Regions from separate parts of the Rhodomicrobium lacus genome, predicted to be linked through region 1. Evidence: predicted binding sites of a transcription regulator. Region 1 holds the regulator's gene; the other holds the start of a gene.

Region 1 (4,292 bases):
GTCACGCGGGAGAGGTCGAGCGGCACGCCGCCGAGCGACAGAAGCCCGCGTGCAAGCTTGTTGTCGCGATAGAATTCGCGCAGGTAGAAGCTGTGGTTCGCTGGCGGCATGCGCGTCGAATCCGCATTCCAGTACAGGAGATCGAACGGGAACGGCTGCTTGCCGAGCAGGTAATTGTTGACGATGTAAGGCCAGATCAGATCGCGCGGGCGCAGCATGTTGAACACGGCCGACATGCGCGCGCCATCGAGGAAACCGCGCTCCGCCATCACCTCGTCGAGCGCCTTCAACTGCTCGTCGTCGATGAAGACGAGAAGATCGCCGGCGTTGGTGAAATCGGTCTGCGCGGCGAGGAACGTGGCCGACGCAATACGGTCGTCGCCCGTCCCGGCCATGTAGGCGAGCGTGCTCGCGAGCAGCGTGCCGCCGACGCAATAGCCGACGGCATTGGTGCGCGGCTCGCCCGTGATGCGAAGCACGGCGTCGGTCGCGTCGAGCACGCCCTCACGCATGTAATCCTCGAACGATTTCGAGGCGAGGTTGGCGTCCGGATTCACCCAGGAGACCACAAAAACCGTGAAGCCCTGATCGACGACCCATTTGATGAACGACTTCGGCGGTGTCAGGTCGAGGATGTAATATTTGTTGATCCATGGCGGCACGATCATCAGCGGCACGCGATACACGCTCTCCGTCGACGGCGTGTACTGGATGAGCTGCATGATGTCGTTCTGATAGACCACCTTTCCGGGGGTGACGGCGAGATTCTTGCCGACCTCGAAAGCCGACATGTCGGTCTGGCGGATGCGAAGCAGTTCGCCCGACTGGTTCAGATCTTCCACAAGGTGCTGCATTCCCTCCGCAAGGTTCTGACCGCCGGTCGAGACGGTGGTGCGGATCACCTCGGGATTGGTGAAGGGGAAATTGGACGGCGAAAGCGCGGTCACGATTTGGTTCAGATAGAACTCGGCACGCTTCCTTGCGTGTCTGTCGACCGTCTCGGCGTTCTCGACGAGATCGCCCGCCCATTTGCCGGTCAGAAGATAGGCCTGCTTCAGGAAATCGAAGAACGCGTTCTCCGACCACTCCTTGTCCTTGAAGCGCGGATCGCTGGCGGCCGGCTCGATCAGCGGCTGGACCTCCTCGCCGAGAAAACGCTGATAGGTCCGGCCCCAAAGGTCGATGAGATCCTGATTGAGCTTCGCCTGAGCGGCTGCCAGCTTCTGCGGGTCGCTCATCCAGTATTGCGCGATCGGCGCGAAAATCTTGCCGATGTCCGCCATTCCGCCCGCAACCGTGAAAGCGCCCGACCGCTTGTCCCGGTCCTCGTAGATTTTCGCGACGGCCTGCCCGCTAGCCTCAAAGGCGCGAAGAAGGTTCGTCGCGAATTGCTCCGGAGACTGAAGGCCCGGCAAAGGTCTGGATGGCGCCGGAGCGCTCGCGGCTTCTCGCTTGTCGCCTTTTTGACGCTTGTCTGACATCCGTGCGTAGCTCTCCCAAACCGCAAAGTTATTCTTGCGTCCTTTTGCGCTCGTTGAATCGAGCATGGACTAATAATATAACATTCTGGCGTCGTTTGGTGAGGGGCTGAAAGCTTTTCTTCGCCCGCTGCGCTTGTCCTCCGACTAAGTGTTTACTATAGCGCTTCGCTGGCGGCTGTCCCGCCCTCGCGATAAGCGCATATCAGCCATGACTCGTCAGGTTCGATCTTAATATCGCCGCAGGAGCGCGACGAGCTTGCCCTGGATCTTCACACGGTCAGGACCGAAAATACGCGTCTCGTAGGCCGGGTTTGCGGGTTCGAGGGCGATCGATTGCCCGCGCTTGCGAAGCCGTTTCAGGGTCGCCTCCTCGTCGTCGATGAGCGCGACCACGATATCCCCGCTTTCCGCGGCGGCCGTCTTTTTCAGCACGACCGTATCGCCTTCCTGAATTCCGGCTTCGACCATGGAGTCGCCGCGCACTTCGAGCGCGAAGTGATCGCCCGTGGAAAGATATTCCGGCGGCATGACGAGGACGTGGCTGTGGTCCTCGATGGCCGAGCGCGGCACGCCCGCCGCGATACGTCCCATCACAGGAACCGATATGCCGCCGTCTTCCCGGTCGCGGATGAAAGGAGACTGCGGTGCGTCCTCGAAAGATGACCGGCGTCCTTCGATGACGGTCGGCATGAAGCCCCGCCGGCGGTCGGCCTCGAAACCCGCGCGCGCGCGCTCCGGCATCTTCATCACTTCCAGGGCGCGGGCGCGATGGGGAAGCCTGCGGATGAAGCCGCGCTCTTCCAGCGCCATGATCAGGCGATGAATGCCGGACTTGGACTTGAGATGCAGCGCCTCCTTCATTTCATCGAACGACGGCGGCACGCCGGTCGCTTCGATACGCTCATTGATGTAGAGGAGGAGTTGCTTTTGCTTCGGTGTCAGCATGGGCGGCCCGGTTGTGGCGAAGGACTGTACAAACCAAGAACACCATTAAGCGTTCTCATTAAGTTCCGCAAGGAAAAAGGGCACTTTTGGATCAGCCCTGCACAGGAGGAATCTCTAGCGACAGGAGATTTCCCAATGGCTAATTTATTCCCGGTCCCGCCGCCGTTCGACTTGTCGGACCGGTTTCCCCTTCCGGCCTGCCCGATTTCAGGCCGCATTTCTGCGTTGTTCAAACGCACTCGCCCCCACAGTCATCATATTGTGACGCACAAGAGAATCCAGCTTGCGAAGTCAGTAAGCAGAGAGTATCCGTGACAAGCGCAATTAGGTATATTTTTTATGACGATTACCAACGATCCGATCAACGATTCTGATCTTCAGGCGCCTTCGGTGAAGCTTCGGGCGAACGTGGCGCCGCGCATTAATCTGGCCTTTCAGGTCAATTCAATTCCGGCCATCGGCGAAATCGAGATCGCCAACGGAACAGAGCGCGACTTCTCGGATGTCCTGATTTCCATTTCGTCGGAACCTCCTTTTCTCAAGCCGACGACCTTCCGGCTGGATCGTCTCAACGCGGGAGGCGTCCGCTCGATCAGCCCGGTCGAGGCCGATCTCGACCCCGCTTTCCTCAACCGGCTGACCGAAGCCGCGGACGGCGAAATCCACATCTCGGCGACAGCGGGCGAGGAATCGCTGGCGACCGCGACGATCCCGTGCCGGGCGCTCGCGCCGAACGAATGGACCGGGCTTTCCACGCCGCCGGAACTCGTGGCCGCTTTCGTCCGCCCGAACGACCCGGCCGTCGAGGTGATTTTGCGCAACGCCGCCGAGAAACTTCGTCTGCATGGCAGGAACTCGGCGCTCGACGGCTATTCGGGCAACCGGAAAGGACGTTCGTGGGAGGTCGCCGAGGCGATCTGGGCTGCGCTCGTCGACGCGAAGATCGTTTACGCGTTCCCGCCCGCGAGTTTCGAGCAGGACGGGCAGAAGATCCGCCTGCCCGGCGCGATCCTTGAACGCAAGCTCGGGACATGTCTCGATCTCACGCTGCTTTACGCGGCCTGCCTGGAACAGGCCGGGCTCAATCCGCTCGTAGGCTTTTCGACGGGCCACGCCTATTGCGGTCTCTGGCTCACCCAGGAGGCTTTTTCCTCCTGTGTCGTCGACGAAGCCGAGACCGTTCGCAAACGCCTGCAACTGCAGGAAATGATCCTGATCGAGACAACGCTTCTCACGAACCATCCACCGCTGAAATTCCGGGCCGCGGTCGACAAGGCCGCGAGCTACGCGAACGAGGACGAACCGCGCCGCTTCGAACTGGTCGTCGACATCGCGCAGGCGCGCCAACGCCGAATCCGCCCGCTCGGCGTCGAGCATGACGGTGCGCAGGATGCTCTGCCCGTGACAGCGGAGGCCGGCGGATCGGTTGGGCTCGACGAACCGCCAACCTTCGTGGAGGAAGCCGTCAGGGCCGCCGAGCCGGAACAGCCGCTCGATCGGGTGGAACAATGGAAGCGGAAGCTGCTCGACCTCTCGCTTCGCAACAGGCTCCTGAATTTCAAGAGCGGGAAAAGCGCCGTCGATCTCTCCTGCCCTGACGCGGGCGCGCTGGAAGACCGGCTCGCGAGCGGCAAGGAGATAAAAATCCTCGCCAGAGCCGACGTCATGAGCGGCGACGATCCGCGCGACGCCGAAGTTTACCAGTTGAGGGCTGGCGAAGACGCAGCGAGACAGCACGCGCTCGAAGCGCTCGGGCGGGGCGACGTGCTCACCGCGCTTTCCGACGACGACCTTCAGGACCGGCTGACCGAAATCCATCATGCCGCGCGAAGCTCGCTCGAAGAAAGCGGCGCGAACAGCCTGCAT
Region 2 (4,292 bases), on a different contig from region 1:
CCTTCGCCTCGTAACCATGTCCCGCGTGATGTGTCATGATGGGCCTCGTGAATGGAAAGCGCGCCCGCCCGTTTGCCTCTGTGTTCAACTGCTTTCGGCTGGCGTCGTTCCCGCCTCCGGCTTGCCGGATGCGTGAGTATCGTTTCCAATTCCGTGCCTCTCACACGAATGTCTATTTCCTGCTGCAAAGCAGTCGCGGTTAAATCTTATCTGTCGCCATTCCGTCAGCCTGCCCCCCAACCTTCAGGCCACACCCCATGCTGCATTCGAAATCCGCACTTCGCTGCTTCTGTGTCTCGCTGGTCCTGCTTCTGGTCCTCGCTCCCTTCGCGCCGCCCGCGCTCGCGCAGAAGGCGACCGATCCGGCGGCCGACGCGCTCATCGGTTTCGACGCGCGTTTCGTGCCCACCGTCGCCGAAAACGGCATGGTGTCCGCGCAGGAGAAAGTCGCCGCGCAGGTCGGCGCGGACATCCTCAAGGCTGGCGGAAACGCAATCGACGCGGCCGTGGCTGTCGGCTTCGCCATGGCCGTCACGCATCCGCAGGCGGGTAATATCGGCGGCGGCGGCTTCATGCTGATCACGCTGGCGGACGGACGGAAGATCGCGCTCGACTATCGCGAAACCGCCCCCGCGGCCGCCACGCGCGACATGTTTCTCGACAATCGCGGCGCTGTGGATCGCGACAAGGCGCGCTACAGCCGCGCGTCGGCGGGTGTGCCGGGAACGGTGGCGGGGCTGCTCTACGCGCTCGAAAAATACGGCACGATGCCCCGCGAACAAGTGATGGCGCCCGCGATCCGGCTCGCGGAAGAGGGCGTCGTCGTGCCCTACGGCCTCGCCTATGCCTTCTCGCGGGCGAAGGACCGGCTGAAGACCGATCCGTCTTCGGCGCGCTACTTCCTGAAGCCTGAAGGCGAGCCTTATCGCATGGGCGAGGTGCTGCGCCAGCCCGACCTCGCGAAAACGCTGCATGCGATCAGCGAGCGCGGCGCGGCGGGCTTCTACGAGGGCGAAGTCGCCGAACTGATCGCCGCCGAGATGAAGAAGAATAACGGCCTCATCACCACGGACGACCTTAAGGCCTACAAGCCCGTCGAGCGCGAGCCGGTGCGCGGCATCTACAACGGCTACGAGATCGTTTCCATGCCGCCGCCGTCGTCGGGCGGCGTGCATGTCATCCAGATGCTGAACATCCTCGAAGGTTACGACCTGAAACCGCTCGGCAACGAGAGCGCGGACACCTATCACCGGCTCATCGAGGCGATGCGGCGCGCCTATGCGGACCGTGCGAAATATCTGGGCGACCCTGATTTTGTTACCGTGCCGGTGGCAGGGCTGACGAACAAGGCCTATGCGGCGGAGCTTCGCAAGGGCATCGACCTCGAACGCGCGTCGAAATCGGCGGACGTGTCGGCGGGCAAACCGCCCGCGCCCGAGGGCGAGCAGACGACGCATTTTTCGGTGATGGACAAGGCGGGCAACGCGGTGGCGAACACCTACACGCTGAACCTCGCCTTCGGCAGCGGCTATTCGGTGGACGGCGCGGGCTTCCTCCTCAACAACGAGATGGACGATTTCTCCGCGAAGCCCGGCGCGCCGAACGCCTTCGGCCTCACCGGCGACGAGGCGAACGCGATCGAACCCAGGAAGCGCCCGCTGTCCTCGATGGCGCCCACCATCGTCATGAAGGACGGCGCGCCCTATCTCGTCACCGGCAGCCCCGGCGGCAGCACGATCATCACGGTGGTTCTGCAGGAGATTCTCAACGTGCTGACCTTCGACATGAACGTGGCCGAAGCCACCGCCGCGCCGCGCATCCATCACCAGTGGATGCCGGATAACGTCATCACCGAACGGGGTGTGTCCGAGGATACTTTACGGCTTCTCGAATCGCGCGGGTTCATTCTGCCGAAGAACGCGGACGGCACGTTCCAGCACCGGGTGCTCGGTCGCGCCAATTCCATCATGAAGAAAGGCCCGCTGTTCCTCGGCGCGGCCGACCTGCGCGACGGCGACTCGGCGGCGATCGGATATTGAAGCGTATCCCGCTTCGGATTGGATTAAAAGCGCGCCCTATCTTTCTTTCTGGCGCGCGCCAGAGCGCACGGTTCCTTGCGAGCAATGGCGAGACGGCGGCGATGGCCGGTTGCGCCCAGCTTTCATGCGAGAACAAACTGATTGACTGACGCGGGTTTATGGTCCAAAACAAGAACAAAACAGGATCATAATGTGTCATGAGCGTCAGCCCTCCGTCAGATCGCCGTGCCGAAAAAGGCGCCCGGCCGCAAACCGCGATGCGAGAGAACCGAGCTTCGGACCGGCGTGCCGGGTCTGCGGTTTCCGGCGTTCTGGACGCGCTCAGGATGCAGGTCCGCGCCATCGAAGGCCACTATCTCGACGATGGCAGGGCGCCGCCCGTGCTGCCCTTCGCCGATCCACGGCTGAACGAGCCCCTGCCCGGCGGCGGCCTTTCGCTCGGCGCACTGCATGAGTTCACCGCAGCCGCGCTCGAAGCCGAACTCGCGCCATCGGTGACAGCCTTCGCGGCGACCGTGCTGGCCGCTCACCTGCGCGTGCGAGGCGGCGTCGCGCTATGGGCCGCGAGCCAAAGCGATTGTTACGTGCCCGGCCTTCGCCGCTTCGGCCTCGACCCGGCGCGCATCGTTTTCGTGGACTGCCGGAAGGACGCCGAAGTGCTGGCCGTCATGGAAGAGGCGCTTCATTCGCGGGCCGTCGCCGCCGTGCTCGGCGAGGCGGGCGCGCTTACGCTGAAAACCGGGCGCAGGCTCGACGCCGCCGCGCGGACTTCAAACGCGCTCGCGCTCCTCGTCCGCCGCCATGTGGTGAAGCCCAGAGGCGTGGCCGGCGAGCCGAGCGGGGCCGCCTCTACCCGCTGGCGCGTCGCCGCCGTTCCTTCGTCCGATGTCTTCGGCGGCCTCGGGCCCCCGCGTTGGCGTCTCGACCTCGACTATTGCCGCAATGGAAGAACCGCATCCTTTATCGTGGAGGCACTCGATGGCGCAGACGGGCACACTTTTGAAGCGGGCCACGGGAAAGCGGGCCATGTACGTGTGGTTGCCGAACTTTGCGATGACGCTCGCGCGGCTGAAGCGCCCGAGGCTCGCGAAGCGGCGCGAACCGCTCGCCCTTCTTGAGAAGCACGGCACCGTCCGCCGCATCGCCGCGCTGGACGGCCCCGCTATCGAGGCGGGGATCTCCCTGCACCAGCCGCTGGCCGACGCGCTCGCGGTATGCCCGAAACTCGTCACCGCCGACGCCGATCCCGCCGCCGAGGCCGACGCACGCGCCGCACTCGCCCTGTGGGCGCAGCGCTATACGCCCGCGACCGCGCCCGCGCCGTCCGGCCTCTGGCTCGACATCACCGGCTGCGCGCATCTCTTCGCTCAACCCGCGTTCGGAGCCGGGCGCCTGAACGAAAAGTCGGATCGCCGCTGCGGCGCTGCGACCGATGAGGACAAACTCGCCGACGATCTGCTCGGCCGCCTCGAAGCGCGGGGCATTCCGGCCCGCGCTGCCATCGCGCCCACCTTCGGCGCGGCCTTTGCGCTCGCCCATCACGCCGAACGCTACGTGATCGCGGATGACTTCGCGGCCGCCGCCGGGGATACGCCGTCGCTCCTGCCGAGGCAGTCGACCCTGTTCGAGAGCGGGGAGGATCGGCGCGTTGAAGCCGGCCTCGCCGCCCTGCTTGCGCCGCTGCCCGTCGAGCGGCTGCGTATCGCCGCCGAAACCGCAAGCGTGCTGCGCAAGCTCGGCCTTTACACGGTGGGCGACGTGCTGCCCATGCCGCGCGCCGGTCTCGCGCGCCGCTTTCCCGACCTTCTGCCGCAACTCGACAAGGCGCTCGGCCGCGCCGAAGAAGCCATCGATTTCCTGCGCGAGCCGTCGCCCTGGCTCGAACGCCTGCGCTTCGCCGAGCCCCTGGCCGCGCCGGAGGACATCGAGCGCGTCACGCGTGCGCTGCTCGACATGCTGTGCCGCCGCCTCGAACGGGAGCGGCACGGCGGCCTCACCTTCGAGGTAAGCTTTTTCCGCGCCGATGGCGGCGTGGAAGGGCAGGCCGTGACGACAGCGCTTCCCTGCCGCGATCCGGCTCGCGTGATGCGCCTCTTCCGCGAGAAGCTGCCGCTCATCGATCCCGGCTTCGGCATCGATTCCGCCATGATCTTCGCCTCGAAGGTGGAGCCGCTCGAAGCGCGCCAGTCCAACATCTTGCGCAAGGTGCGGGGCGAAGCGAGCCTCGAAGACCTCGCGGCGCTCATCGACGGG

Evidence for each region. Region 1 encodes LexA, which represses DNA repair genes until DNA is damaged. Its sites were predicted from a motif close to TGTTCNNNNTGTGTTCNG; they were not measured.
Region 2: EK416_RS17725 (ImuA family protein) is a predicted target of LexA. The motif match lies at 2,210-2,227, and genes of this name have one in related genera.

What each region holds. Positions count from the first base shown of each region.
Region 1 is NZ_RZNF01000004.1:79,131-83,422, forward strand. It holds gene EK416_RS06700 (PHA/PHB synthase family protein) at 1-1,481, opposite strand, end outside; gene lexA (transcriptional repressor LexA) at 1,710-2,426, opposite strand; gene EK416_RS06710 (DUF3320 domain-containing protein) at 2,766-4,292, shown strand, end outside.
Region 2 is NZ_RZNF01000007.1:126,420-130,711, reverse strand. It holds gene EK416_RS07970 (NAD-dependent succinate-semialdehyde dehydrogenase) at 1-37, opposite strand, end outside; gene ggt (gamma-glutamyltransferase) at 258-2,039, shown strand; gene EK416_RS17725 (ImuA family protein) at 2,297-3,157, shown strand; gene EK416_RS07960 (Y-family DNA polymerase) at 3,066-4,292, shown strand, end outside.